Regions from separate parts of the Paenibacillus sp. FSL P2-0173 genome, predicted to be linked through region 1. Evidence: a T-box and tRNA genes for the amino acid it is inferred to sense, from the RefSeq annotation. Region 1 holds a T-box; the other regions hold tRNA genes.

What was found. The T-box of region 1 lies ahead of argS (arginine--tRNA ligase). A T-box ahead of a tRNA ligase gene usually reads a tRNA of that ligase, here a tRNA-Arg.
Region 2: it has a tRNA-Arg gene. The T-box ahead of argS (arginine--tRNA ligase) is inferred to sense a tRNA for this amino acid. The anticodon was not compared.
Region 3: it has a tRNA-Arg gene. The T-box ahead of argS (arginine--tRNA ligase) is inferred to sense a tRNA for this amino acid. The anticodon was not compared.

The regions. Positions count from the first base shown of each region.
Region 1 covers NZ_JBBOYK010000002.1:217,289-227,623, forward strand. Annotated here, with positions in the region: gene argS (arginine--tRNA ligase) at 1-1,204, opposite strand, end outside; T-box leader at 1,264-1,522, opposite strand; gene MKX30_RS11195 (four-helix bundle copper-binding protein) at 1,600-1,929, opposite strand; gene MKX30_RS11200 (MogA/MoaB family molybdenum cofactor biosynthesis protein) at 2,192-2,707, shown strand; gene MKX30_RS11205 (nicotinate phosphoribosyltransferase) at 2,774-4,237, opposite strand; gene MKX30_RS11210 (cysteine hydrolase family protein) at 4,358-4,924, opposite strand; gene MKX30_RS11215 (NUDIX domain-containing protein) at 4,992-5,780, opposite strand; gene MKX30_RS11220 (PaaI family thioesterase) at 5,846-6,268, opposite strand; gene MKX30_RS11225 (RicAFT regulatory complex protein RicA family protein) at 6,391-6,843, opposite strand; gene miaB (tRNA (N6-isopentenyl adenosine(37)-C2)-methylthiotransferase MiaB) at 6,925-8,478, opposite strand; gene pduL (phosphate propanoyltransferase) at 8,777-9,349, opposite strand; gene MKX30_RS11240 (low temperature requirement protein A) at 9,492-10,335, opposite strand, start outside.
Region 2 covers NZ_JBBOYK010000005.1:20,791-31,125, reverse strand. Annotated here, with positions in the region: gene gpmI (2,3-bisphosphoglycerate-independent phosphoglycerate mutase) at 1-113, opposite strand, end outside; gene tpiA (triose-phosphate isomerase) at 115-867, opposite strand; gene MKX30_RS23300 (phosphoglycerate kinase) at 927-2,108, opposite strand; gene gap (type I glyceraldehyde-3-phosphate dehydrogenase) at 2,229-3,239, opposite strand; gene MKX30_RS23290 (sugar-binding transcriptional regulator) at 3,334-4,371, opposite strand; tRNA gene MKX30_RS23285 (tRNA-Arg) at 4,641-4,715, shown strand; gene clpP (ATP-dependent Clp endopeptidase proteolytic subunit ClpP) at 4,926-5,522, shown strand; gene MKX30_RS23275 (PdaC/SigV domain-containing protein) at 5,649-6,758, opposite strand; gene MKX30_RS23270 (SIMPL domain-containing protein) at 6,998-7,759, opposite strand; gene MKX30_RS23265 (HPr family phosphocarrier protein) at 8,032-8,301, opposite strand; gene whiA (DNA-binding protein WhiA) at 8,438-9,382, opposite strand; gene MKX30_RS23255 (gluconeogenesis factor YvcK family protein) at 9,388-10,335, opposite strand, start outside.
Region 3 covers NZ_JBBOYK010000001.1:1,883,945-1,894,279, reverse strand. Annotated here, with positions in the region: gene MKX30_RS08345 (cellobiose phosphorylase) at 1-1,553, shown strand, start outside; gene MKX30_RS08340 (exodeoxyribonuclease III) at 1,641-2,405, opposite strand; gene MKX30_RS08335 (hypothetical protein) at 2,422-2,778, opposite strand; gene MKX30_RS08330 (hypothetical protein) at 2,789-3,421, opposite strand; tRNA gene MKX30_RS08325 (tRNA-Arg) at 3,734-3,807, opposite strand; gene MKX30_RS08320 (hypothetical protein) at 4,065-4,973, shown strand; gene tig (trigger factor) at 5,117-6,430, shown strand; gene clpP (ATP-dependent Clp endopeptidase proteolytic subunit ClpP) at 6,841-7,431, shown strand; gene clpX (ATP-dependent protease ATP-binding subunit ClpX) at 7,444-8,700, shown strand; gene ispG (flavodoxin-dependent (E)-4-hydroxy-3-methylbut-2-enyl-diphosphate synthase) at 8,811-9,929, shown strand; gene lonB (ATP-dependent protease LonB) at 10,147-10,335, shown strand, end outside.

The sequences.
Region 1 (10,335 bases):
GTTCCTGCAAATCGGGGTTCTTCTGAGTAATGATGGCTTGAGCACGCGCTATAGCTTCATCCAGCACCTCCTCCAGTTTGACAACTTTTCCGCGTCTTGTGGACATTTTCTTACCCGCAAACCGCATTAATTCAAACGGCACATGCTCACATTGCTCCGCCCAAGCCTCCCCTGCATGCTTCAGCACCGCAAACACCTGCTGAAAATGCAACTTCTGTTCTCCACCAACGACGTACAGCAACCGATCAGCCTTCATCACTTCATGACGATAAATCGCTGTTGCCAGATCACGTGTCGGATAAATGGTGGTCCCATCCTTTTTTAGAATAAGACATGGAGGCAGTTCCTCGTCTTCCAGACGAACCACGAGCGCACCATCACTTTCCTCCAGCAATCCTTTTGCTCTTAATTGAGCAACAACTGCCTGCATCTTATCATTGTAAAAACTTTCTCCCAGCACATGGTCAAATGTAATGTTCAGACGCTGGTACATACGATCAAATTCACCCAGACTAACTTCAACAAAAAACTCCCATAGTTGTTGAGCCTCAGCATCCCCATGCTCCAAACGTCGGAACCACTCGCGGCCTTCATCCTCCAAAGTCGGATTATGCTCGGCCTCCTGATGAAAACGAACATATAGCTTCAGCGATTCACCAATCGGATCATGTTGTAGCTGCTCCTCATTTCCCCATCTTTTATAGGCCGCAATTTGCTTGCCAAACTGTGTTCCCCAATCCCCAAGATGATTCACACTAATTGGAACATATCCGGTTTCACCAAGAATACGATACAAGGCAGCACCGATAACAGTAGAGCGAAGATGACCGATACCAAACGGTTTGGCAATATTGGGCGAGGACATATCAATAACTACCCGCTGTCCGTGCCCGATATTGGGCCTGAGGAAATCGGCCTTGCTCAATTCAGCAAGCATAAGTGGAATATGAACAGATCGATCCAATGTTATATTTACATAGGCACCCGATGCTGAAGCAGTTAAACCTTCTTCATGATTCACTAGCTCCGCCAATTCCAGTGCAATGTGCTGTGGAGACTTTCGAAACTTTTTGGCCAGCACAAAACAGGGAAACGCCACATCTCCCCATTCAGGCTGCGGAGGCACCTCAAATAAAGATAAAATTTCTTTCTCCTCCAAGCCCGTATGGGCCAATATCGCTTGAGCAGCAATCCTCATCAACATGATCTCTCTCCTTCTTTTTATAGAATCTAACAAAAAAAGCCCCCGCCTCTTGAAATAATTCAAGAGACGAGAACTTCAATATCCCCGCGGTACCACTCTTCGTAAATCGGTTGTGCAGCTAAAGCTAACTTACACAAATCGCGATTTCACTCCAATGACTAATAACGGTGTCTGCCGAGCTGATCTACTAGAAATTCTGCTCGTTGGATCAACCGTCTCCCGGGTGCGCTTCACATCGGACCTCATACCGGCTTTCACCTCTTCCGGCTCGCTGTAATGATACGGCTCCGCTGCTACTCTCCCGTTCCATGACGTTAATTCCAATCATTATACAAACCTATTCAGTAGAAAGCAACCTATTATTTCCTCTTCAGGCACTAGTTCCATATATGTAATTACACTGCCACCAATTGGCGGCACGCCTGAACGCAACGACGGCAGGCTTCGGCACAATGCTTGCAATGATCATGGGAATGCTTGCTGCATTCAGCAGCACATACCTCACAGGCCTTGGCGCACAGCTCACAGATTTGCTCGGCAAAATCCGTTCCACGCTGCAGCATTTGAGCAGCAAATCCGCATATTTCTGCACATTCCCTACTCACTCGAATACATTCACGCAGCATAGCTAAATCATATTCCTTCAAACTCGCTACGTAACATACATTGCAAGCGTTCATACATTCCAGGCAAGCATCCACGCATTGTTGGTATGAATGATTCATATTACATTACCTCCCAGTTGTTGACCCTGCTGTACTATTACCCGCTGACCCTTGAGATTAATCATTTGATGTGCGCGCTTTCAATAAAATAAAAACAAAGTAATCCCGACTTATGTAAGGAAGTGTACTATATTCCAGTGTGCAAGTGCAAGGATATTAATCACATGGATTTTTAGCCCCTGTTTCTGACTTGCATACACTCAGTCATTGCTCTATTGTAAAAAGTGTATGTCTAACCACCGATCAAGGAGTGAGCATTTCAATGAATATGTCTTCTGTAGAGGAGCATCGACAGGAATCCCCGCAACAGGTTAATTGCATGGTCGTGACTGTCTCGGACACCCGCACCGTGGAAACAGATACTGGGGGACGACTGCTCATGGATCTACTAGAAACCAATGGATATAAGGTTGTTCGATATGTCATCGTCAAAGATGACTACGAAGGTATTCAGCAGTTAGTATCCGAAGCAGCGGCACAGGATGAAATCGAGGCTGTACTTTTGACAGGCGGTACCGGTATTTCTCCACGTGATACTACATATGAAGCCGTCTCCTCTCTACTGGATAAGGAACTACCTGGCTTTGGAGAAATCTTCCGTTATTTAAGCTTTGCTGAGGACATTGGTTCAGCAGCTATCTTAAGCCGGGCTGTAGCTGGCACTGTGGGCCAGACAGCTGTATTTTCTATGCCTGGCTCACGTGGAGCCGTTCGTTTGGCAATGGAACGCATTATTGTCCCTGAGCTACGACATGTGATGAGAGAAATTTATAAATAAGCTCCTATTTCCTACATGCCGCGACACAAAAAGGCACCCCATATATTCATGAGGTGCCTCTTCCAACTATTCTTTTTCTTCAACTTCGGGCTGCATATAGCTATCGATCAGCTTTTGCTTCAGCTCCCATACCTTCTCGCTCAGATTTACACGATAAATTTCAGGGTTCAGCTTCCGCAAATATTCTGGCCAAAACAGTTTCAACTGTGAAGTATGGTAGGCACGAATTTCATCCAGCTCAGGAAGCTCATATACCTTCTGTCCATTTATAAAAATAGGCTCAAGCATTGGTACGGCTTCATAATTTTCTACATACTTCTTCATATACGGATGCAAAGGGTTAAACAGCTTCAGGCGCTTACCATTACGCGGACGCTCTTCATCCGGGAAAGAAATATAATCGGCCACAGCTCTCCCTTTTTTCTTATCCACAATGCGATATACATCCTTCTTGCCTGGTGTGGATACTTTTTCTGGGTTACCCGAGATCTTAATCGTCGGCAACATTTCGCCATCCACTTCACGCTCAACCAGCTTGTACACCCCGCCAAGCGAAGGTTGATCTGAAGCCGTAATAAGCTGTGTTCCTACACCCCATACATCAATACGTGCCCCTTGGGCTTTCAGGTTAAAAATCGTATTTTCGTCCAAATCATTGGAAGCTACGATTTGTACGTAATCTAAGCCTTCAGCATCGAGCATTTCCCGCGCCTGAATGGATAGATAAGCCAAGTCACCGCTATCCAGACGGATTGCATTCATACGCTTGCCCTGACTCTCCAGCATTTTTGCTGTCCGAATCGCATGAGGAACACCACTTTCCAGCGTGTCAAAGGTGTCTACCAACAGTGTAACCTGGTCTGGTAAAACCTTCGCATACACGTCAAACGCCTCCTGCTCCGTCATAAAGGTCTGCACCCATGAATGGGCATGTGTTCCCTTCGTCGGGATTCCAAAGTGCTCGCCTGCCAGCATATTAGAAGTCGCGTCAAAACCTGCCACATAAGCTGCTCGTGCTCCCCAAATCGCCGCATCTGCTTCCTGCGCACGCCGTGTTCCAAATTCGAGCAGTGTATCGTCACTTGCCACCTGCTTGATGCGCGATGCCTTTGTCGCAATGAGTGTCTGATAGTTCATAAAATTCAGTAATGCCGTCTCGACAAGCTGCGTTTCCATAATCGTTCCTTCGACACGTACCAGAGGCTCGTTTGGAAAAACAAGTGCCCCTTCTTTCATCGAATGGACTGTTCCACCAAACTTAAACTGGCGCAGCGCCTCCATGAACATGGGATCGTAATTCTCCTCCTGTTCAGACAGATAGCGAATGTCCTCTTCTGTAAACCGCAAATTTGCAATATAATTCACAATGCGTTCCAGACCAGCGAACACGGCGTATCCATTACCAAAAGGGAGTTTACGGAAATACGCCTCGAACACAGCTTTACGCTGATGACTTCCGTTCACCCAATGGGCGTACATCATATTAATCTGATATTTATCTGTATGTAATGCGAGGCTCGTTGACTGCATCGTAATCATCCTCTCTGACTGTCCCCAGGTTTGTGGCAGCGTACCGCCTCATCTGCCCAGATTCAGCAATATCCGGCTCCATTTTGTTATCGGACATTGGTGCACAATCGTTAAGTTATTTTACTTCTTCTGACGTAAAACCGTATCCTCAGCCGACCGTACCGCGGCTCCAAGACTTCCCTCAAAATGACCCAAAGCCCAATCATGTCCAGCTTGATTAAAGCTCGCCACAGCGTCCTTGTATACAGTAATAGCAAAACCTTTGTTATAAGCATCTACAGCCGTATGCAGCACACATATATCTGTACACACACCAATTAGATGAACTTCCAGAACACCACGTTCACGCAGCCTGAGCTCCAGATCTGTGCCCGCAAAAGCACTGTACCGTGTTTTATCCAACCAGTAGATAAGATCACTTTGTTGCTCATAAAGGCTACGAAGCTTGCCATACAAATGTCGTCCGTTGGTTCCACGTATATTATGTGGAGGAAACAGCTTGCTCTCCGGATGATAAAGGTCGTTCTCCTCATGCAAATCCACAGCCATGACAACAAAGTCCCCTTGATCCACATATGCCTGCGTAATTGCTGCGATCCGTTCATCCAACTCAATCGCAGGTTGTCCTACAGGCAAACTACCGTCCACAAAATCTTTCGTGTAATCAATAACAATTAGTGCCTGCATCGTACGGTCAGCTCCTTATCCTCAAAGTGATATTGTACGTTCTATGCGTAACCTATTACATTAGGCGTTACGTGTAGATAGATAAACGCGGTACTCTGTCACTAAAACGGTACAACTGTGCCGGTCTTTGTGAATACTGGTTGGAACTGAGCGGTTTGCCATTCTCATCACGCACCTCTTCCAGTATTCCCTGCCTGCTACGAGTCGATGTTATTTTACGAATAAAGTTTGGCTCTTCGAAATCCGGTACGACACTCTGAATCACCTGATATAATTCACCCAGTGTAAAATGTAGCGGTAAAAACTGCTTGGCTATCGTCGTCTGAAGCATCTGCAACTGAATTTTGCGATAAGCATCTACAATGATATCCCGGTGATCGAATGCCAGCTCCAATTCCTCCAACGCTTCGCGGATGGTGAATAGCCCGACCTCGGAAGCATCATCGGCCGCCTGACGCTGTTCCAACATCCATTCTTCTACCAGCGCAAAAAACGCATGCGATATGATCCACCCGCGCGGATCACGTCCCGGTCCACTATATACACCCAAATACTCCAGATGCCCGCCGTCCACACCCGTTTCCTCTAACAGCTCCCGCTTGGCAGCTCCATACATGGATTCATCTTCCTGACAAAACCCTCCAGGCAACGCCCAGCGTCCTGCAAAAGGCCAACTGCGGCGCTTGATGAGCATCACTTTCAGCTCACGAATCGGCAATGTCTTTGTTACCGTCTTACGCTCCCGCTTCGTTAAGGTAAACATAACGATATCCGCCGGAGCTCCATCCGGGGTACGGTATTTCTTAATGTTGTACGACGCCTTTTGCGCCTCTTCGTTTATACGATTGCTATCCATTGGCATCACCATATTATATCGTTTTGATAAATTCATTATGACATACTAAATTTTTTTGTCAAGTGTCAGGCCTTGCCTGAATCACTTGCTTGTGTACGTAATACTCGGAAGGTTGCTGTAGATGTAGAACCGAGTGTGCCTTCACTATCTCTTACTTCCGCCTCAGTGGTTATCGTGCGACCTCCTTGATGAAGAATTCGCGCCCTAACCTCCAGTCGTCCTTGCCTCATGGGTGACAAGAAATGAACATTCAGGTTCGTCGTTACACATGGATCCATATTTCGTGAAGCCATACTGACCATCCCCATCGCCTGATCCATCAATGAAGTAAGTACACCCCCATGGACAATACCCATCACATTGGTATGCTCTTGTTTGGCCTCCAAAGCGATCTGTACCTCGTTTGCATCAGCTGCAATCAGTTCACACCCTAAATACTCCCAAAAAGTATTATTCTCTCCCTCTAGCATCTTACCCAACTTATCCATTCCCTTGCTTCCATCCCTTCTATGTTGTCCCATTTCTCTTGAAGTCCTATAACCATATACGTTGGCAAAATGCTTTCGAAAAAAAGGCGTGGAAGCTACGCCTCCACACCATAGATTTCATTCTAATCACTGCAATTCGACGAGGAAGTGCTTTTTCCCTCTTCTACGTTTACCTTCTCAGCAACGGTATCACGGATCGCCATAATCACCATTTGCAGTAGCTCATTAATTTCCACCTGACTCTGCTGAAACTCCGTAACAATTGGAATACCGTCAAGCTCTTCCTGTAGCTCCTGAAGTTCGGCCTCTATTTTGGCAATCATTTTTTGATTCTTCAAGGATTCAAATGCTACAATTTCCTTTTGCTTCTTTTTCATCGTTGCAATCAGTTGCTGGATGCGCCCATGATCCTGAATCTTTTCTTCTGCTTTTCGGAATACCTGTACTTCCTCACTGCTACCCAAAATACCTGCCAATTCTTTGGCTTTTGCCAATATCATTTCGCGATTGACCAAATGATCATGCTGGCGCGCCGCCGATTGAAGTTCTGTTTGTTGCAACCGCTCCTCTGTCATTGTCCATCGCTCCTTTTCTCACTTAGACGGCTTGCACACAGCCCTTTACTCAGACCGCATGCAACCCGCTAGAATATTCTTTTATCCGTTAACTGCTACAGCCGTTTCAACCAGATCACCTTTGATGTAAAAGGTCATAGGTTCCGTAATTTTCACTTGAACAAAGGAACCAATCAGGTCCTTAGAACCCTCAAAATGTACAAGCTTATTGGAACGGGTCCGACCGGCAAGCACTTTGCTGTCATTTTTGCTCTCGCCTTCCACCAGCACTTCAACCACTTCGCCACGCAATCGACTATTAAAGCGAAGGCTGTTTTGGTTCACAGCAATGTTCAGACGCCGGAGACGCTCTTTTTTAACCGACATAGGCACATTATCTTCCATCGAAGCAGCTGGCGTACCTTCACGTGGTGAATAAATAAATGTGTAGGCAAAGTCATAGCCGACCTCGCGCACCAAAGATAGAGTATCTTCAAACTGCTCGTCTGTTTCGCCCGGGAAACCTACGATGATATCTGTTGTCAGAGAAACATGCGGAACAGCTGTTTTAATCTTCGCAGCCAGTTCCAGAACACGCTCACGGGTATATTTTCGGTTCATTTTCTTCAATATATCCGTATTACCGGATTGAACAGGCAGATGGATATGCTCCACCAAATTGCCACCCTTACCAAGCACTTCAACCAAATGGTCATCAAAATCACGTGGATGTGATGTCGTAAAACGTACACGCGGGATATTAATTTTGCGCATATCATCCATCAGATCCCCGAATCTGTAATTCAAATCTTTCAAATCCTTGCCATAAGCGTTAACATTTTGCCCCAGTAAGGTGATTTCTTTAAAGCCTTGACGTGCCAAATCCCGTACTTCAGCGATAACATCCTCTGGACGGCGGCTTCTTTCCTTACCACGTGTAAAGGGAACAATGCAATAGGTGCAAAATTTATCACAACCGTACATAATGTTCACCCAAGCCCGCATACCCTCGCGCTTCTTCGGCAGGTTTTCGATAATGTCGCCTTCCTTAGACCACACTTCGACCACCATTTCTTTGCTAAAGAGTGCTTCCTTGACGAGCTGAGGCAGACGATGAATATTATGGGTACCAAAAATCATATCGACAAAACCGTGTTTTTGCATAATCCGGTTAACGACATTCTCTTCTTGTGACATGCAGCCACACACGCCGAGCAGCAGTCCTGGCTTTTCTGTTTTGAGATGCTTGAGGTGACCCAGCTCGCCAAACACTTTATCCTCCGCATTTTCACGGATAGCACAAGTGTTCAGTAAAATGATGTCTGCTTCCTTCCGATCCTCGGTTGCCTGGTAGCCCATTTGCTCCAGCAAGCCTTTTATGGTTTCGGAATCATGCTCGTTCATTTGGCAACCGAATGTGTATACGATATAATGCTTTCCCTCACCGATATGCTTTAGCTCATCCGGGACTGCGTTATCATATAATACCTGTACATCCTCTTTACCGCGTTGCTTTTCTTTTCTATGGTTCGGCTCCGCCATAATGTTGATTTCACGTCCGCGAATACGGATCTTTTTGCTATGCTCATCTTCAGAAATAATCTTCGCATCCGAGAAATCAAAATATTTGGAGTAATCTTTTGTTTTCTTTTCCATTCCTTAGTCACTCCTTACACCATCTATTTCACGAGCTAATTTGTGATTTTACTGTATCTTTAGGCTTGGTAAATTTATTTTAGTTCTAAAAAACCTTTAAAAAAGGCATTACACTAAATTATAGCATGATTTATAGGCCATCGCCATAGATCAGCCGCAGATACCATTGAGTGCAATGTGAACTCATGTTCTTTTTGTACATTAGTGAAGTATTTGTGAATTATATAGTATGTAAAAAGCCCGATTCTTTTGCAAGAATCGGACTCTTTAAGCCTTCCGGCATTTAAATACGTGTATATTAGTCTACGATTTCAGCGTTGTCACCGTTTTTCACACCGGCTCCGTTCGCTTCATCTGTATCAATGTGCATATCCAAAGCAAAAGAATCGGACACACGTGCAAGAACATTTTCAAATACAAGGCCACGTTCGCCGCCGACACGTACTTTCAGCAACTGCTTGTCCTTAATGTCCCATTTAGCTGCATCAGATGTATGGAAATGAATATGGCGGGCTGCTACAATCACGCCTTCTTGCAGTTCCACTTCACCAGCGGGTCCTTTTACCGTGATTCCTGGTGTACCATCAATGCTACCAGATTCGCGTACAGGTGCTTTTACACCAATAGCAAAGGAATCAGTGCGAGAGATTTCCAATTGGGATGCGGGACGAGCAGGTCCCAAAATGCGAACCTTATCAAATTGACCCTTAGAACCAATTACAGCTACCGTTTCATTTGCGGCAAATTGTCCTGTTTGGGACAAAGGTTTAAATTCAGTTAATTGATAGCCTGCTCCGAACAAAATTTCAATATGCTCTTGAGTCAGGTGAATATGACGGGCTGAAACGCCGACAGGTACGATTTTACTCATCGTGTGGTCACTCCTTTTTCTCTATACAATACTTTACACATCTATGCTATTATACTCCTATTTTGCCAAGAAAGAAAAGGAGAGCGTATAAAGTTCCCTTTTTCGCCCTAATCGGCGTTAAATATCGTCCATAGAAATCGGATCAAACCGTCGTTTTAGCGAACAAGAGAAAGAAAAGCATGATTTCAGCTACGATGAGATGAGGGGGAACGACAACAAATATATTAAGAATAAACAGGACACAGAGTATTCCAGTTAAGAAAAAAATGACTCTGAGACGAGGTTTCAGATGACTTAATCTGTACTGATGAAATACCAGCAAAACCGACAAAAAGTAAATAAAAACAGAAGCAAAGGTAAAGCAAAGCACAAAGATATAGTCTACTTGTCCCAAAAACAAGAGCTGAATCGAAGCAGCTAGCATGCTAAGGGAAAGATAAATAAACAAATGACCATAAATAATAGTCTGTCCTGCTGATTGTTTTGATTTATCTACGCGCTTCTCCATATTCTCAAAATATTGCCACCAGATTGCGATGACTAATACAAAAGCCAAAGCAGCAAATACAATAGAAGAAACCGTAAAATGATCGGATTGTAAAACAGAAAGCATACTTATCACAGATTCGCCAAGCAAAATTAAGGTGAACTGTGCAAAGCGTTCTAAAAGATGCTCCGTATGGATAGGTGTGATCACCAACTTTTTACGGCCAATCAAAGGAACGAGGATATCAATAGCTATACCTGTATATAAAATCAAATATCGAACCCAAGAATCAAAGAAGAGGGAGAAACTAGAGATGACTATTCCAATCCAAAAATAAATTCCGAAAAAACGAGCTGTTTCCTGTTTATGAGCCGTTTCTTTGGGTGCCGAAAGTAAATATTGAACGACAGTCAAACCTCTTAACCCAATATAGCCAACAAAAAAAGATACATAATACGCATCAAAATCTATATTCAGGCTGGCGGTCATGATCAACACG
Region 2 (10,335 bases), on a different contig from region 1:
AAATACCGGTCGTAATTCGGTTTGTTGGCCTGCGCAACCGCATTACCTTCTACGGTGTCACGCAATCCGAACCCGTCCATAATAATTAAAGCTACCGGTTTTGGTGCTGTCATCTTACTTCGCCCCCTCAACAAGCGCGATGTACGACGCCGGTTGAAGACTGGCACCGCCCACAAGCGCGCCGTCGATATCGCTTTGACCCAGGTACTCAGTAACATTTTCAGGTTTTACACTGCCACCATACTGAATACGTACAGCATTTGCTGTATTTTCATCATACAGCTCTTTAATCAGACTACGGATATAGGAAATCACTTCATTCGCATCCTGCGAAGTGGAGGATTTGCCTGTTCCGATGGCCCAGATTGGCTCATAAGCAACAACTACTTGTGCAGCCTGATCCTTAGCCAAACCAGCAAAAGCTGCTACAGTTTGCACTTTTACAACCTCTTTGGTTTGTCCAGCTTCACGATCTTCCAGCTTTTCGCCTACACATACGATTGGAGTCAGGTCATGACGGAATGCTGCATGAACCTTTTTGTTCACCGTTTCGTCTGTTTCATTAAAATATTCACGACGCTCGGAGTGTCCGATCACAACGTAGTCTACGCCCAGATCTTTCAGCATTCCACCGCTAATTTCACCTGTAAATGCGCCATCTTCTGCAAAGTGCAGGTTTTGTGCTCCAATTTTAATAGACGTGCCTTTTACTGCTTCAACCAGAGCAGGAAGATTCGTAAATGGTGCGCAAATCACGCTTTCCACTCCTGCAACCTCTGCTTTGCCTTTGATCTCTTCGATGAAAGTTTTAGCTTCTGGTACGGTTTTAAACATCTTCCAGTTACCCGCGATAATCGGTGTTCTCAATGGTTTCAACTCCTAACTATTAGGTGCCCTAAAGCTTTATTCACGCATATTGCGTTTGATTATTTATCGTTCAGTGCAACGACACCCGGAAGTGCTTTGCCTTCCATAAATTCCAGAGATGCGCCGCCGCCAGTGGAGATATGATCCATTTTGTCAGCTAAGTGGAATTTTTCAGCCGCAGCCGCTGAATCACCGCCACCAATGATGGTGTATGCTTCAGTTGTTGCGCAAGCTTCCGCTACTTCACGAGTACCACCAGCGAAAGGTTCGATTTCAAATACACCCATTGGTCCATTCCAAACAACCAATTTGGAGTTTTTGATCACATCTGCATAGATTTTACGTGTTTTCGGTCCGATGTCCACGCCTTCCCAATCTGCAGGAATGCCGTCGATATCCACAATGTTTGTGTTCGCCGTAGCGCTGAAATCGTCAGATACAACAATATCAACCGGAAGGTAGAAGTTTTTGCCGAGTTTCTTCGCTTTTTCGATAAATCCAAGAGCTACGTCCAGTTTGGATTCATCCAGTAGAGATTGACCCACTTCATGACCTTGAGCTTTGAAGAATGTATAAGCCAAACCACCGCCAATGATTACGTTATCTGCAATGTTCAGCAGGTTGTCAATCACGTCGATTTTGTCTTTTACCTTGGAACCGCCGATAATGGCTGTAAAAGGACGATCTGGGTTTGAAAGAGCTTTACCGATTACAGACAATTCTTTCTCCATCAGCAAGCCGGAAACAGCCGGAAGAAGATGCGCGATACCTTCTGTGGAAGCATGAGCACGGTGTGCTGCACCAAATGCGTCATTCACGAAAACGTCGGCCAATTCAGCAAATTGCTTCGCCAATTCAGGATCATTCTTTTCTTCCCCTGCATAGAAACGTACATTTTCAAGCAACAGCACGTCGCCGTTTTGCAGTTCAGCCACTTTCGCTTTAACAGCTTCGCCTACCGATTCGTCCACTTTAACTACTGGTTTTTTCAGCAGCTCAGACAAACGTACGCCAACAGGAGTCAGACGCATGGATTCAACAACCTGACCTTTTGGACGTCCAAAGTGACTCGCCAAAATAACTTTTGCACCTTTTTCAATCAGGTAGTTAATGGTTGGCAAGGTTTCACGAATACGCTTGTCATCCGTAATTTTACCGTCCTCAACCGGAACGTTAAAATCTACACGAACAAACACCCGTTTTCCATTCAGTTCTATATCACGTACGCTCTTTTTGTTCATCTCCATATTCCTCCGCACCCTTATAATTTTACGAATCAGGAATTCAAGGCACATTTGATATATAAAGAGCGGAAACAATAACCTGTTTCCGCTCTATGATGTTGCTCAATAAGACTGTTCTTATTTAGCCAGTTTTGCGAAGTATTCCAACGTGCGGATCAATTGTGCAGTGTAAGACATTTCATTGTCATACCAAGCTACAGTTTTCACCAGTTGTTTGTCGCCAACAGTCAGAACTTTAGTTTGAGTTGCATCAAACAAAGAACCGAAAGTAAGACCTTTGATGTCGGAAGAAACGATTTGATCTTCAGTGTATCCATAAGTTTCAGGATCGGAAGCTTCTTTCATCGCAGCGTTGATTTCTTCAGCAGTTACGTTTTTCTCCAGAACTGTTACCAGCTCAGTCAGGGAACCTGTAGGTACTGGAACACGTTGAGCCGCGCCATCCAATTTACCTTTCAACTCAGGGATAACCAAACCGATTGCTTTAGCAGCACCAGTTGTGTTAGGAATGATGTTTTCAGCTGCTGCACGAGCACGACGGAAGTCTCCTTTAGCATGTGGAGCATCCAAAGTGTTTTGGTCGCCAGTGTAAGCATGAATTGTAGTCATCAAGCCTTCAACGATACCAAATTTATCTTGCAGTGTTTTAGCCATAGGAGCCAGGCAGTTTGTTGTGCAAGAAGCACCGGAGATTACAGTTTCAGTTCCGTCCAGAATTTCATGGTTTACGTTGTAAACGACAGTTTTCATGTCGCCAGTAGCTGGAGCGGAGATAACAACTTTTTTAGCGCCGCCTTTCAAATGTTTCTCAGCAGCTTCTTTAGTTGTGAAGAAACCTGTACATTCCAGAACGATGTCTACACCCAGGTCTCCCCAAGGCAGTTCTTCAGGGTTGCGGTTAGCCAAAACTTTAACTTCTTTACCGTTTACTTTGAAGAAGCCGTCATGTACTTCTACTTGTCCTTGGAAATTACCTTGTGTTGTATCATATTTCAACAAATGTGCCAACATTTTGGAATCTGTCAAGTCATTGATTGCTACTACTTCAATACCTTCCACATTTTGAATCCGGCGGAAAGCAAGGCGTCCAATACGTCCGAAACCGTTAATACCAACTTTAACTGTCATGAGTGAGTTCCTCCCAAAGTTCGTTTAGTTTAGTTTTATATATTCAAGACAGACCCGAAAGCCCGTCAAGACAACATTATTCATAAATCCTATATTAATCATTTAAATAACGACTTACAATCTCAACAGCAGCGCCTTCGTCGGTGACTAGAATGTCCTCTTGCCCGAAACGCAGTACCGCATGAATAGCGGCCGCCTTGTTTTTGCCTCCAGCTACACCTAGCACCGTATCGGTACGCCTAATGTCCTCCAATCGGAGTCCAAGCGTCAGCATTCTGTGAACAACGACGCCATCTTCGTTAAAGTAATAACCAAACGATTCGGCTACCGCTCCTTCACTGCTGATCTGGGCAAAGGTTTCGGGATCAAGTTTACGTCTATGTGCCATCGCTATGGCGTTGCCTATCCCGTGAATGATGATACGACTCTCGCGAATCAGGTTCAATATATCCTGAATGTTCGTATCTTCAAGCAAGGAGTTGTAAGCATGATTGCTGAGCAAATCCGGTACATGGAGCAGACGGTATTGAGCGCCTACCTTGCGCGCCATTGTGGAAGCAATTGTGTTGGCCTGCATTTCCATGCTTTCTCCCAAACCTCCGCGTGCCGGTACAAACCACCCACCCTTAAGTGGGCCATTAGAAGGTAGTGCCAGTTGTTCCGCCACGTCGGCAATCGTCGTGCCACCTGTTACAGCGACCACATCCTCGTCGTCCATAACACTCAGCAACGCTTTTGCTCCAGCGCGCCCCAGCTCCTGCTTTGTTAACGGAGAAGCATCCGAATCCCCTGGAACGACAACCACCTTTCTCAAACCATAGGCTTGACGAATCTGGTCCTCCAATTGGGACAGGCCGAACAAGTTGTTCGCAATCGGCTCCAGCTGTTCCAGCAGATCCAGTCCTGCTTTGCTCACCTTCATGCCTACACTCTCAATCTCAATTAGCCCCTGAGCTTTAAGAAGATCGGTTTCGGCGCGCAACACGCGCTCAGTCATGTTCAGTGAAGCTGCCAGTGTTCTGCGTCCAACAACATCGGACAGCATAATCTGATGCAGGATCGTGTACCTTTTTTTCAAAACATCCATGAGGTCGGGCAGAAGCTGCTTCTGTATTTCTAATATCTTTCGCATGCTTTCCACTCCCGCACACTTCTAAGTTCTGTCTCTAATGCTCTATCTCTAACTGGTCTCAAAACGTCCCGGGATAACTTTTTAAGTCCCACGTATATCTTAACCAATATTTGCTCCATATGCAAGTCTATCTGAACCTATATTTCTCAACCATTTATCTGAATATGCGCATTTAATAAAAGCTTGCAATTCACTGCTGTATATCATATAATCATCTTTGTTTCCAATTAGCTGTTTAATTAGTTAGTTGTTTGCATTGAATCAACTATGCGCCCGTGGTCCAACGGATATGACGTAGGCCTCCGGAGCCTGAGATCGAGGTTCGATTCCTCGCGGGCGCGCCATTTTAAATGAACGCTTAGATGCTTCTATATAATGTTTTAACCAATAAGAGCGCTGAGGGCTCTTTTTTTTAATCATTAGTTTGACTTTCTTTGACTTTTTGTTTGAAATTGTTTATCATGTGGTTAATACGGTAACAGTTTATAAATAAGGGACGTGTAATCGGCATGTCCACCAAATCCACTAACGATATTTAAGGGAGGTTTTTTGACGTGAGCTATGTTCCTATGGTAGTAGAACAAAGTAACCGCGGCGAACGCGCCTATGACATTTATTCCAGACTGTTAAAGGATCGCATTATTTTGTTAGGCTCGGACGTCAATGACGTTGTAGCCAACTCTATAATTGCGCAAATGCTGTTTTTGGCTGCCGAAGATCCTGAAAAAGATATTCACTTGTATATTAACAGCCCTGGCGGTTCCATTACAGCTGGTATGGCCATTTTCGATACGATGCAATACATTAAACCTGACGTATCTACGATTTGCGTAGGTATGGCGGCTTCCATGGGCGCGTTTTTGCTGAATGCAGGCGCCAAAGGTAAACGTTTCGCTTTGCCAAACAGTGAAATTATGATTCACCAACCCCTGGGTGGTGCACAAGGCCAGGCAACGGATATCGAAATCCGCGCACGCCGCATTCTGAAAATGCGTGATAAACTGAACCGCATTCTCGCAGATCGCACAGGCCAACCACTGGAGCGCATTGAAAAAGATACAGACCGTGACTACTTCATGTCTGCTGATGATGCCAAGGAATACGGTATTATTGATAAAGTGCTAACTAGCTCCTCTCCAGAAGGTGTATAAGAGAAGAAATTTACCTCTTTCGATAACTGGTAAATGAAAAAGCTGCTCCGGACTTTCTTATCCGGTAGGCAGCTTTTTTGCTTTATTGTTTTTTAGGTTATAGACAATTGGACTTATTTATTTCTACTATTCATTCTGTCCCGCAAAAGGCTTTCCGCCTTGAGGCAGCAATTGACCGAACGAGTAGGTAAACTCCGGAATTCCATACGCGTATGGCGCATAATCATACAAATCAAACACGATTGTTACTCCACTGTTCGTCACATAAAAATTCTGATCTGCCGCCAGCTCTTTAAATTTGCCGAATCCTTCGCCAGCCTGAAGTGCATCGATTTTTTTCTTCAAATCAGCATTGAGGAACTTTTTGTAGTTCGGATTTGCCTTCAATACGTCAGACAATTGCAGCAGTTTACCATCAGCGAGCGAGAACGTATATCCTTTACGTGCCGTCATGCCATGCGCGCCACCCGTATACGAGTAGTCCTGCATAATCACACTCAGAATACCATCTTTGTTATAGGCAATCACAAAATCATTTCCGAACTCATACGGTCTTTCTGTTGTAGCCTCTCCCTCAGCCATCATCTTTTTGCCTGCTGCCAATATACCTTCTGCATGCTTTTTAAGCACATTGTTAATGGCCTGTTGAGCCTCAGAATTCAGCTGGCTACCGCTGATTTGCGGGTACTTAATTTTGTAGGACACCTTCGCACTACTCGAAGCTGGAAGTGTTTGAGACGCAATTGTAATCGGATTTAGCTGGCTTTTACTCAGCGTTACTGTTTTCTGAGCTGCATTCCATTGAGCATCTATGCCCAGATAGTCTTTCAGCAAACTCATAGGAATATATAGCTTCCCAGCGATCTGTTTGGCATCCATACTACGTGTATTGATTCCATTGACGTTGACGTAGGCATCCGAGGAAGAAGCCATAATGTAAAGTTTATTGTACCCGCTACCTACGGTATATGTCGCTGTTTTCGCATCATAGCTTACTGGAATCCCCAAGCTGTCGCGCAGTGCGGCCACCGGAATCATTGTACTCCCGTTCACTTGCACACCTTTAGCGGGCAACGTTTTACCATTCCATTGGATGGTGATTCCTGGTTGCTGTGTTGTCGCTTGCTGCTGTTTCGTCGATGCTGCCTGGATATAGGAAACGGGAACAGCTGTGACTCCTGCGAAAATCCCTGCCGCCAGCAGTGCTGAACCCCATTTTTTTGCATGCTTACTCATATTAAATATTCCTCCTGTTAATGATCTGTATTGTCTATGTGTGGTAACTACTTTTAATATTATATCTATACCCTATTGTATGTAGTTTACAATCTGTACACTCTCCGATTTCAATATGTACACCTAATAACCCTTAGCTATGACAGACTCATTACAAAAAGGTTTCGGTATACAAAAAAAGCCAGCAAGCCAGCCTGCACATGATGCAGGCCGCTTGTGGCTTCGTTTGATGATCTATATTAGTTCATTTCGTATTGAGCCGACACCTGAACTTTCACTGTTACTTGCCCCGATTGTATCTCTGTCCCGCCACCTGCTACGTCCAAGAGCGATTTTGACATGGCATTTTCACGTTGTGTAAAGATTTGTGCTTCTCCGCCATCTACCGTCACACTCACAAGGACACCTAACCCTCGTTTGGCTGCCTTAGCTACAGCACTGGCTTTAGATTGTGCGCTTCCCAATGCCTTAGTAATGGCTTCTTCTTCATAAGTCGAAGGATTTTCCACGGAAAAACGTACATTATCTACGTTATTGGCTCCGGACTTGGTCGCCTCATCCAACAACTGACCGATTTTATCCAAATCGCGGTATTTGACGGAAAGTGTATGGTTGGCAGTGTAGCCTTTGAGCTTCTGCCCTTCTTTTTCGTTATAGGTGTAGTTAGGCTGTACATAAAACTGGCTGGTCTGAATGTCATCTGCGCTAATGCTCCACTTTTCTTTCAGCAGTTGTGTAACCTTGTTCAATTTTGTAGCATTGGCTTTTTGAGCAGCGGCTGCCGTATTCCCTTCCGATTGTACACCGATAGAGAGATAAGCAATATCGGGCTTCGCCAATACTTCCCCGCTTCCAGTCACATTAATTACACCGTTTACCGTCGAAGCTGTTGACGCAGCATAAGCACGATCTGCCCCCGTCCATAATCCTCCTGCTACTCCCCCTGCCATTAATGCTCCTGCGAGAACTGCCGTGGCTACTGTTTTTGTCCAAAGTCTCATTGAATTCAACCTCTTTCTTGAAAATGTTTGTACCTTCCAGACGGAAAAGACGGAAAAAGGTTGCAGCCAAGCGTACAAATTTCCGAAACAGAGCATGACCACGGGGATTTTAATTATTTATAGTTTGAACTTAATACAGTGTCTATATTCAACAAATCCATCCATAAAACAGTTAACGGAGGAGTTTTCGAAGACTTTTTTCTGGATACAAAAAAAGCCCCAAAGGGGCTTTTCACTAAGAGCATACACCATATTACAAAGCAAATATTTGTTTATTGATTTTCCAGTTCTACCTTACTAACCAAACTTACTAAAGCGTTTACAGCCTGTTCGGCGTCCGCACCTTCAGCACTAATATTGATTTCAGTACCTGTACTGATGGCAAGACTCATAATACCCATGATGCTCTTGGCATTAACCTTTTTGTCTTCTTTTTCCACAAAAATCTCAGATGAATATTTATTCGCTTCCTGTACGAACAACGCAGCAGGTCTGGCGTGCAGTCCTGTTTTCAAGCGTACGACTACCGGATGTTTTGACATGTCAGCTTACCCCCTCATCAAATAAATCTGGACACTACTTACTCCATTTTATTTATCACATTATAACATTAACCCGGGACAGACACTAGAAAAAAAACTAAAAAAACCGGGGCTGAAAGCCCCACGGACATTCTTTTTACGGAATCAGGCCATTTTCGCCCCTGATTTTGTCAGCCATCTCATCAATTTTGCGAAGCCGATGATTTACACCCGATTTACTCACGACCCCTTTGAGCATTTCCCCGACTTCTTTTAAATTCAAATCGGGATGAGCGAGACGAATTTCTGCCACTTCACGCAGTTTATCCGGCAAGGTCTCCAAACCAACTTCCCTCTCCAGCAACTTAATATTCTCAATTTGCCGGACAGCAGCTCCGATCGTCTTGTTCAAATTAGCCGTTTCACAATTGACAATGCGATTTACGGAATTGCGCATATCGCGCATAATGCGTACATCTTCAAATTTGAACAAGGCTTGATGCGCCCCAATGATGCTAAGCAGCTCAATGATCTTCTCGCCTTCCTTGATGTAGAGAATAAAACCTTTTTTTCGCTCAATACAGCGAGCATTTAGATGAAATTCATTCGCAAGATCAACGAGTGCCTGACAATGCTCCTCATACATCGAAGAAATTTCAAGGTGGTAAGACGATCCTTCAGGATTGTTGACAGAGCCACCTGCCATAAAGGCGCCCCGCAAATAAGCCCTCTTACAACAGTTTTTCCGAACGATATCCCGATTAATCCCGTCAGTGAACAAGAAACCTTCTGAGACGATATAAAGATCCTTTAGCAGCTGTTGCACACCATTGGGAATACGGACAATGTACACATTATTTTTTTTCAAGCGCATTTTTTTCCGTACAAGCAGTTCGATATGAAGTTGAAAATGCTTCTTGATCAAGGAGTAAATCCGCCTTGCAATCGCGGCATTTTCTGTGGACACGTCCAATATCACCCTTTTATTCGACAGTTGTACGGATCCGAGCATACGTATGAGCGCAGATAGTTCCGCTTTCTCACAACAGGACTGGCTTTCAATCATCGTAAGCTCTTTTTTCGTTTGTGCCGCAAAGGACAAGGGACTCACCTCCTTCTTAATATCCAGTTTTGTACCAATTGGTAAATATGCTGGCTTAATTTGTCGGCATCATGCCGTAGATACGTACGGAACAAAACTAAAGTATCTGCCACCACTTTATATCCCCGATCGGTCAGCTCGCCCATGTCTACTTGAACTGGCTTAGCGCCCTGCTCGGCATACATTTCCTGTACTTGGGGTGGAATTTCTCCGTTATTTACAATGACATAGTCGAAGAGATGATGCCCTACATGCTCAAAAATAGCTTGCAGGTGATCTCCTACCGTATAGCCATCGGTTTCTCCAGGCTGGGTCATAACGTTACAGACAAATATTTTGATAGCGTCTGATTTTACTACAGCTTCAGCGAGTTTAGGTACAAGCAAATTCGGTAATATGCTGGTATATAGACTGCCGGGGCCAATCAAAATCGCATCAGCCTCATTAATGGCCTCTACAGCCTCAGGCAACGGCTCCACGTGAGTCGGTTCAAGAAAGACGCGTTTGATTCGTCCGCCCGCTTCCGGGATCTTGGACTCTCCGGTAATCACCGTGCCATCCTCCATTTCGGCACTTAGCACAACGCCTTCCTCAGCTGCCGGCAGCACGCGTCCCCGGACAGCAAATACACGGCTAAGCTCACGCACCGCCGTTACAAAATCTCCCGATATATCGGTCATCGCTGCTAAAATCAGATTACCCAGGCTGTGGCCTGACAATCCTGATCCCGCACCGAAACGGTATTTCAGCATATCTGACATCACTGGTTCCACGTCAGCCAAGGCAGTCAGCACATTGCGAATATCCCCTGGAGGGGGCATCTGCAGCTCACTGCGCAAAATCCCGGAGCTTCCGCCATCGTCAGCGACTGTAACAATAGCCGTAATATCTAGCGGCTTTTGCTTTAAGCCCCGCAGCATGACGGACAAGCCGGTTCCGCCGCCCATAACAAC
Region 3 (10,335 bases), on a different contig from region 1:
TGTATTACGACAGTCCTGCATGGGTACAGCCACGTCGAAACAAATACGTGCAGATGAAGGACGGACGTATCCGTCAGTACGGGGCGGTCGTAGAGAGCAAGGAGAAAGAAGCTCAGCTGCACGCCCGGGATCGCGATGTTCATTGGGTTCGAACCGAACATGGAAGCGGAGAGATTTATAAGTCCAATTTATATGAAAAGCTGCTGTCATTGGCAGCCATCAAGCTGTCCACGCTGGACCCGGAGGGCTTGGGAATTGAGATGGAGGCGGGCAAGCCGGGATGGAATGATTCCATGAACGGACTTCCGGGGCTGTTTGCTTCTGGATTCAGTGAACTGTGTGAATTACAGCGACTCGTAAGATTTTTAATAAATGCACAGGTGAAGCTTTCGGGCGATTCTGTGCTACGGTTGCCGCGAGAAGTTGCTAAGTTAATCCAACAGCTGAGGCTCACAATGGAGGAATACTACCACGCTTCTGATGAGGCTGATTACAGGAATGAAAGCAAGGATTACAGCTTCTGGTCACGAATTTCGGATGCTAGAGAAGCGTATCGAGAAACAGTTCGTTTTGGATTTGAAGGGGTAGAAACACCACTAGCGTTTGATGATGTGCTGGTGTTTTTGCGCCAGGCTGAACGTAAGCTCCAACAGGGGATGGATAAGGCTCTGCTTATCGGTGAGGGGATATACCCAACCTTCTTTTATTATGAAGCCAGAGAATTCGAGGTACAGGAGGATGACTGCGAAGACAAGCTCGTAAACATACATTCCTTCGAACGTAAGGATACACCATATTTTCTGGAGGGACCGACCCGGGCTATGAAAGTGGTTGGTGACATTGTAAATGGGCAGAAGCTGTATCGGCAAATCAGGCAGAGTGGACTTTACGACGGGAAGCTGGGCATGTATAAGGTGAATGAAAGTCTGGCGGGGCAGCCATTCGAACTCGGTCGTTCCAGAGCTTTTACACCGGGTTGGCTGGAAAATGAATCTATATTTATGCATATGGAATATAAATATTTACTTGAATGCTTAAGGGCGGGTCTATACACTGAATTTTTTTCAGACATTAAAAAAGCGTTACCGCCTTTTATGGACCCAGAGGTCTACGGAAGAAGCACGCTGGAGAACAGCTCCTTTATTGCTAGTATTGCTAATCCTGATGCAAGTTTGCATGGAACGGGATATATTGCGAGGCTGAGCGGATCTACGGCAGAATTTATTCATATGTGGATATGGATGATGACCGGCGGGCAACCGTTTGGCTATGATCATAGGGGCCTATCCTTGAGACTGGAGCCCAAGCTGCCAGGCTGGCTGTTCACAGCTACAGGTGAGCTATCTTTCTGTTTTCTCGGAAGCTGCCAGGTGACTTATTTAAATAAGGATCGCAAGGATACTTATGCACCGGAATGCATAGTGACCCAGTATGTACTGCATTACGCCAGTGGCGAAAAGAAGACGATAAGCCAGGCTGTATTAGATCAAAAAGAGGCGCAAGATGTGAGAGAGCGGTTGATTTCCCGTATCGAGGTATATTTGGGGAAATAGCTCCATTAATTAAAGCCGTCATGCTGTAATAACAGAGCATGACGGCTTTTTAAGACTTCATAAATCCTTGTGCCAGGCAGGGGGGGCCTATGCTGAAATATCTTGCAATTCCAATATCACAGGGCAGTGGTCACTGCCTGTAATATGACAATCAATGCTCGCATCCATCAATAGCGGACGAAGTCTCTCCGAGACGAGGAAGTAATCAATCCGCCAGCCGATATTCCTTTCTCTCACCTTTGGCATGTAGGACCACCAGGAATAAACATCCGTCCGGTCAGGATAAAAGTATCTAAAGGTATCTATAAATCCGGCGTCTAGTAGCTGTGACATGCGTTCCCGTTCCTCAGGCGTAAATCCGGCATTTCCGTAGTTAGCTTTGGCATTTTTGAGGTCGATCTCCTGATGAGCTACGTTCAAGTCTCCACAAACGATGACAGGCTTCAAAGCATCCAGTTGTTGCAGGTAGCTGCGAAAACGGTCTTCCCATTCCAGTCTGTAGGGCAGTCGGGATAAGTCCCGTTTGGTATTTGGTGTGTACACATTGACGAGATAAAATTTTTCGAATTCCAGAGTAATGGTTCGGCCCTCCGGTTCTTCATTTTCTTCAAGTCCATAATGCACAGAGAGCGGCTTGATTTTGGTGAAAATAGCCGTGCCGGAATATCCTTTTTTCTCAGCATAATTCCAGTATTGTGTATATTCCTCCATGTTCTCCATGAGGATTTGACCTTCTTGAAGCTTCGTTTCCTGTACGCAAAAAATATCGGCATTTGTTTCTTTTAGATAAGTATAAAACCCTTTGGTCACACAGGCTCTTAAGCCATTTACATTCCAAGATATTAATTTCATTTGATTAATCTCCTTGCTAATTCACGCGGTCAAGCGATGTGATTTGTATATCCTTTGTTGACATAAGTTTATAAATGTCTTCTATCTGGACTTCATAGGTCTTTTCATCAAAATGGTCCTGACCAAACATATAATCGTTTATTTCTATTGCCTTAAGGTTTCGTTTGGTATTCATAGTCGAAGGGAAGTATTCGATATCTAATGAGGCTTTATTTCCGGCCAACACTGTCTCGAGAACTTTCGCGGTTTGTAATACTCGTTCTTTTTCCAAGGGCAATCCTGAGTCAGTTAGATCCTCGAATACAATTATACGAATATACTGATCGCCGAACGCTTTGGGATTCAGTTTAAAATCGTCGTATTCTTTGATCATTTTATCCGTGTTACCTCTCCCAAAGGGCGTTAAGATAATTTTCTCTAAATGGGACATCATCATAAGGACGCTTGGTCATGTTAAAGAGGACGGAAGGATGACGATTAGAGATCGCCTCCATGGTATATTCAGTGAAGGGAATACTATGATAGCTAATATTTTGAATTTGAAAGTCCTCTCCGTATTTCTGCTCCAGATATTGCTCTGATTCTGCGGCTCCGTTGCGTTTATTTTCACCTGTTTGTGTAAAAGGCTCGATAATATCTACGTATTTCATTGTGACTGCAAGAAGTAGAAGTGTAGCTCCCAAAGCGAGACTGAGTAAAGCGCGCCATTTGGATGGCAAGGATACACCTGTCGGTGCTCTCTCCGCATGGTGTGGAATTTGAAAAGATCGTACTGTAAAAACAATGCCTAAAATGTGAAAAAAAATGGCCAACGGTCCCGAGATAATAAGCAGGTATCCGAGTGAAAACATTGTAAAATAGATCAGAATTACCTGTGTGATGATAAGAGCCGCTCCTCCAATCATATAGGAAGGAATGGCGAGATAAAACATACCCAATCCAGTACCTAATATAGAAAGCAAAGTGGCAAGAAAACGATGAATTTCCCGCGACTTTTGGAGGTTATTCGTAGTCAAGGGAGTCAGTCTACCTCCTTTACTTAAAAATGGTGCAACATGATAGATGATAGCAATTTCTGCGTTTTTTTGAAAGAGTAGAGACTTGAAACTAGCGCCTAAAGTAGCGTTGGGCAGACTACTCTTTCTACATTATTTATAATGAAAAAAAGCTCCCTTGCGGAAGCTTTTTTTTGTGTAATATATCAGGAGAGAACTCTCCTATGGTCGACTGCGAAGTATAGGCTAACGATGCCGATGGCCCGACGTTCCCCCGTGGTTTATCTCATGAGAACAAAAAAAAGCCTCCATTATGGAAGCTTCTTGTTATGACGTCCCAGGAGGGATTCGAACCCCCGACCGACGGCTTAGAAGGCCGTTGCTCTATCCAGCTGAGCTACTGGGACATAAAATTCAAGCGAATATTAATATATCATATGGATAAAAGAAATTCAAGTCTTATTTTGCATATATCGCTTATTTAAGCTTTATACAGCATAAATTCTGAGTAGACGTAGTTTTTTTTGCCTTATAAAAGGGTATGTTAGAATACAGGTGAATATGTGTAAGACGAGTGGTTGGACTTCGGCTACTGTTTCTCATATAATCTACAAATACTTGAGCTTGCGAAGGAGAGGGGGTGCCTTGAATAAAGGACTCCAAGGTGACGACAAAAGAAAATAATATTGTATTGTTTCCGAAGACACTGGACTATTATCAAATTCAACTTACTGTGATGCTTGAAAACGAACGTTACGGAGAGGCGATGGCGATGCTGCGTTTTTTAATGCAGTGTCAGGGACAGGAGCAGAAGCAGTACGATGAATGGAACGCTCTATTACAATGGCTGGAAGCTGCATTTCCACAGTACGCTGACAGTGGGGCGGTAACGGACGCTGTGGAAGAAGAAGTCAGTGAAGTAGAGTTAGCTCGCCGTCATGCACGCTTTAAGCAGGAGCAGGATGCAGGCTACGGCAACAAGCTGTTGCGGATGGCTATGGATGAACCCTTATCCGAACAGACGATTTTAGCATTGGAGCAGTTGTCCTATCTGGAACTCCCAGAAATCGACGATGCCTTGCTTCGCTGGATTACGGAACGGGAAATCCATCCTTTACTTCAATTCCGTGTTCTACAGACAATGCGACGACGCGGAACGGAAGGGACGATAGAAATCAGACGGGGTGATGAACAAGCGGAAATCGACATTGAAACGGTTCCGTTACAGCCAGGTGATTTTCCAGAGTCGATTATGCGTATTTTGGAACGGGTGGCCGATCAGACTGAGGTGCACGAGCCTACACTATTCTATTTTGCACAGGAGCTGTGGTCACAGTTTGTGATGGCAGTATACGGTACGAAAGATTATAGATCAATGTTGGTGGAAGAGGACGGAATGCCGGATATTTGGGCTGCAGCACTCCACCAGACAGTTTCGGAAAGTTTGAACGGAAATAATAATGAGGAAGAAACCCGTGCTATATATGGCATTACAGATGCGTTGCGTTTCCGTTTTGAGCAGGCGTATCGCTCGATGCGACTATTCGTAGCGGCGGGAATGAACACTCCTTAATGACCGGAAACGTTTACCTGTGAAGCATTCAAAGGGCTGCTCTTGAAAAAGACAGTAATGTTAGATATACTATAGTGGTTATTTTGTGTGCGTTGATTGTAATGAAAACTAAGTGAAGATTTTGTTGGAGGGGAAAGCATAAAATGAAAGCAACTTGGGAGAAAATAGAGAAGAACCTTGGGGTTCTTGAAGTTGAGGTTGACGCGGATCGTGTAGCCGCTGCACTCGACAAAGCTTTTAATAAAGTGGCAAAACAAGTAAGTGTACCAGGATTCCGTAAAGGTAAAGTACCACGTCCTATCTTTGAAAAACGCTATGGTATTGAAAGTCTGTACCAGGATGCAATTGACATCCTGTTGCCAGAAGCTTACAGCCAAGCTGTAGAGCAAACGGACATCTTCCCGGTTGACAGCCCTGACGTTGAAATTGATCAATTTGCTAAAGGCGAATCTTTCAAGTTCAAAGCGAAAGTTACTGTTAAACCTGAAGTGACTTTGGGCGATTACAAAGGCGTAGAAGTGCCTGTAAGCAAACTCGAAGTAAGCGACGAAGAATTGGCTCAAGAACTGGAGCGCCTGCAACAACGTCATGCTGAATTGGTTGTCGTTGATGAAGATGCTGCTCAATCCGGTGATACAGCTATTATTGACTTCGACGGTTCCGTGGACGGTGTGCCGTTCGAAGGCGGACAAGCTGAGAAGTATTCTTTGGAACTGGGCTCTAACACATTTATCCCTGGTTTTGAAGAGCAAGTGGTTGGTTTGCACACTGGCGATTCCAAGGACGTTGAAGTAACGTTCCCTGAGAACTACCATTCTGCTGACCTCGCTGGCAAACAAGCGGTATTCAAAGTGAAAGTTCACGAACTGAAACGCAAAGTTCTTCCTGAACTGGACGATGAATTTGCTAAAGATGTAAGCGAATTTGACACACTGGCTGAATTCAAGGAAGACTTGAAAAAGCAATTGTTGGATCGTAAGGAAAACGAAGCTAAAGCAGCCCGTGAGGGTGCTGTAGTGGAGAAAGTTGCTGAGAATGCAACAATCGACATTCCTGAAGCAATGGTGAAGAGCGAAGTGCAAAACATGGTTCGCGATTTCGACAACCGTTTGCGTAGCCAAGGTATGAACCTTGAAATGTTCCTCGGATTCTCTGGTCAAAGCAAGGAAGACCTGGAAGAGCAAATGAAAGCTGATGCTGAGAAGCGCGTACGTAACAACCTCGTGCTGGAGCAAGTGGCTAAAGCAGAAAACATCGAAGTTTCCGAAGCGGAAATTGATGAAGAACTGAAAAACATGGCTGAAGCTTACAAACGTTCAGTTGAGGAAATCCGCAGCATTCTGGAAGGTAACGGCTCGTTCGCTAACCTGAAAGAAGAAATTTCACTGCGCAAAACAATTGCTTTGTTGGTGGAAAACAGCAAAGAAGTAGAAGCGCCAGTTGAAGTTGCTGAATAATTCAGACGATAAATATACGGAGTATGCTGTAACAAGCTGCAACGTAGCAATTAGATAGGGATAAGGCACGTAGTGAAAGTTACGTGCCTTATTTTTACCTTTGGTAACCCAAATTTTAGTCGTTTATGGAAAGTGCTGTGAGTCGTGTTTTCTTGTTTTACATAAGTCACTACCGTATATTTGCACATACATACGAAACATGGTTAAATATGAGAAGGTCTCGGCAGAGTGTACTTTAAACAGCCCGCACTGCATATATGAGCGCATGCAAATATGACACGAGACTCTGAACATGTTAAAATATTTTGTAAGGTGTTCACGTTTCATGCTTGCTGCTTCCGTTTTAATGGGACATAAGGAAGCGGATGAATACAGGTGTTCATTTTAATAAAGAAAAGAGGTTGGTCGTGATGAGTCTCGTCCCTATGGTTGTGGAACAAACGAATCGAGGAGAACGATCTTACGATATTTACTCGCGGTTGCTTAAGGATCGTATTATTTTCCTAAGTGGCCCGATTGATGACGATGTCGCCAATCTCGTCATTGCACAGCTATTGTTCCTTTCTGCGGAAGATCCAGAGAAGGATATTAATTTGTACATTAACTCGCCAGGCGGTTCTGTAACTGCGGGCATGGGTATATATGATACAATGCAATTCATTAAGCCGGACGTATCGACGATCTGTGTAGGCATGGCTGCAAGTATGGGTTCGTTGCTGCTAACAGCGGGTGCACCAGGCAAGAGATACGCACTTACCAACAGTGAAGTCATGATCCATCAGCCGCTCGGTGGCATTCAGGGGCAAGCCTCCGATATGCTGATTCATGCGGACTGGATTATCAAAACACGTGCTAAGCTGAATCAAATCTATGTAGAGCGTACGGGTCAGCCCCTCGAAAAAATCGAACGTGATACTGACCGGGATTTCTTCATGGAAGCGGAAGAGGCAAAAGCATACGGTATCATTGACCAGGTGCTGTCTAAACCGATTAATCTGTAAAGGGGTGGCTCTATGTTTAAATTTAATGATGAAAAAGGACAATTGAAATGTTCTTTCTGCGGTAAATCTCAGGATCAGGTTCGCAAGCTTGTTGCTGGACCGGGCGTATATATATGTGACGAATGCATTGAGTTATGCACGGAGATTGTAGAAGAGGAATTGGGTCATGAAGAAGAAGTAGATCTGAAAGACATTCCGAAACCAATGCAAATCCGTGACATTCTGGACCAATATGTCATTGGTCAGGATCAAGCGAAAAAATCGTTGTCTGTAGCGGTATATAATCACTACAAACGTATTAATACTCAAAACAAAATTGATGATGTGGAACTGCAAAAAAGTAACATTTTGATGCTTGGACCTACAGGTTCGGGTAAAACGTTGCTTGCGCAAACCATGGCTAAAATTTTGAACGTTCCTTTTGCTATCGCAGATGCCACTTCCCTTACGGAAGCAGGTTATGTGGGTGAAGACGTTGAAAATATTTTGCTGAAACTGATTCAAGCTGCCGATTATGATGTGGAAAAAGCCGAACGCGGCATTATCTACATTGACGAAATTGATAAAGTAGCCCGCAAATCCGAAAACCCGTCCATTACGCGTGACGTATCGGGTGAAGGTGTACAGCAGGCGTTGCTTAAAATTTTGGAAGGCACGGTTGCTTCTGTACCTCCGCAAGGCGGTCGCAAGCATCCACATCAAGAGTTCATTCAAATTGACACCACGAATATCCTGTTCATTTGCGGTGGTGCCTTTGATGGTTTGGAGCAAATGATTAAACGCCGTATCGGTAAAAAGGTCATCGGCTTTAACGCTACTAGCGAACAAAAAGATCTGAAACCAGGCGAATATACTTCAATGGTATTGCCTGAGGATCTTTTGAAATTCGGTCTGATTCCGGAGTTTGTAGGACGTTTGCCGGTTATTTCTACGCTGGAGCCGCTTGATGAGAACACATTGGTTCGTATTTTGTCTGAGCCGAAAAATGCGTTAGTCAAGCAGTATCAGAAGATGCTTGAACTGGATAATGTTACTTTGGAGTTTAAGCAAGATGCTCTGGAAGCCATTGCCCGTGAAGCCATCAAGCGTAACACGGGTGCCCGTGGTCTTCGTGCGATCATTGAAGGCATTATGCTGGATGTGATGTATGAGGTTCCTTCCCGTGATGATATCACTACTTGCGTCATCAATGAGCAGGTTGTAAAAGATAAAATCGCACCGGAACTCGGTGGTACAGATAAGGATAAAAAACAAGAAGAGAGCGCCTAAGGATTGATACTTCGCGATCTCTAAAACATGAGAAGCCGGATCTCCACTTCACTAAACCTGTATGAGGTTTTAAGGGGTGGAGGTTTGGCGTTAATGGGAGAGAAAAGTACATGTTCTTAAGACAAGACACACGTCCCGTTAAAGTCGGGAATCTGACGATTGGCGGCAGCAATGAAGTCATCATCCAAAGCATGTGTACAACCAAAACAGCAGATGTGGAAGCAACTGTAGCCGAGATTCTTCGCTTGGAAGAAGCCGGATGTCAACTGGTGCGGGTTACCGTCAACAATGAGGAAGCTGCCGCAGCCATTAAGGAAATTAAAAAACGGATTCATATTCCGCTGGTTGCAGATATTCACTTTAATCACAAGCTGGCTCTACTGGCAATTGAAAATGGAATTGATAAGGTTCGCATTAATCCAGGTAACATTGGACGACGTGAAAAAGTGGAAGCTGTCGTTAAGGCATGTAAGGAAAAAGGGATTCCAATTCGGATTGGTGTGAACGCCGGGTCGTTGGAACAGCATTTACTTGATAAGTATGGCTACCCTACGCCAGAAGCGATGGTAGAAAGCGCACTGTATCATATCGGGATACTGGAAGAGCTTGATTTCCATGACATTATCGTGTCATTGAAGGCGTCTGATGTTCCTATGGCGATTGCCGCTTACACGAAGGCAGCTGAAATTATTAAATATCCGCTCCATCTGGGTATTACCGAAGCTGGGACGCTCTTTACGGGTACGGTTAAAAGCGCGGCAGGTATGGGCGCTTTGCTGGCATCAGGCATCGGCTCCACAATGCGTATTTCGCTCAGCGCCGATCCGGTGGAAGAAGTGAAGGTAGCACGTGAGTTGCTCAAGACGTTTGGATTGATCACAAACGCAGCTACACTGATTTCTTGTCCGACTTGCGGACGTCTGGATATTGATCTGTTCTCTATTGCTAACGAGGTAGAAGACTACATTGCAAAACTCAAGGTACCGATTAAAGTATCAGTACTGGGTTGTGCAGTGAATGGCCCGGGTGAAGCGAAGGAAGCTGATATCGGAATTGCCGGAGCGCGCGGTGAAGGCCTTTTGTTCCGTTATGGAAAAATGATTCGCAAAGTACCTGAGGCTGATATGGTCGAGGAATTGAAAAAAGAAATTGATATCATCGTCAAGGCATATGAGGAAACAGGGAAAATCCCTGGACGTGAAGAACGTCATACCGCCGAGAAGGTGTAGGCAAAAGCAGTTATTATAAAGAGGCATAGTCATAATCTATTGTCATCATTTATACGCCGTGGAGAGCAGCTCTGCTACAGAACTGTTCTTCGCGGTGTTTTTGTATTTCTCTCTGATCTTTTGAAAGACCGCCGTTTAGCTATCGCGGAAAAGGAAATACTGTTTTTCATAGAGCGGCATTTTTCAAATTGCTGAGATGAGAAACGGAGGAAATACGATGGACTTGACTATGATTTTGTTATTGGTGCAAATGTTTTTCGGGATTGTTATTGGTCTGTATTTCTGGAACCTCCTGCGGAGCCAGAAAACGAACCGTAGTGCGGTGGATCGAGAATCCCGGAAGGAATTAGATAAGCTACGCAAATTGCGTTCAATTTCACTTACCAAACCATTGGCTGAACGCACA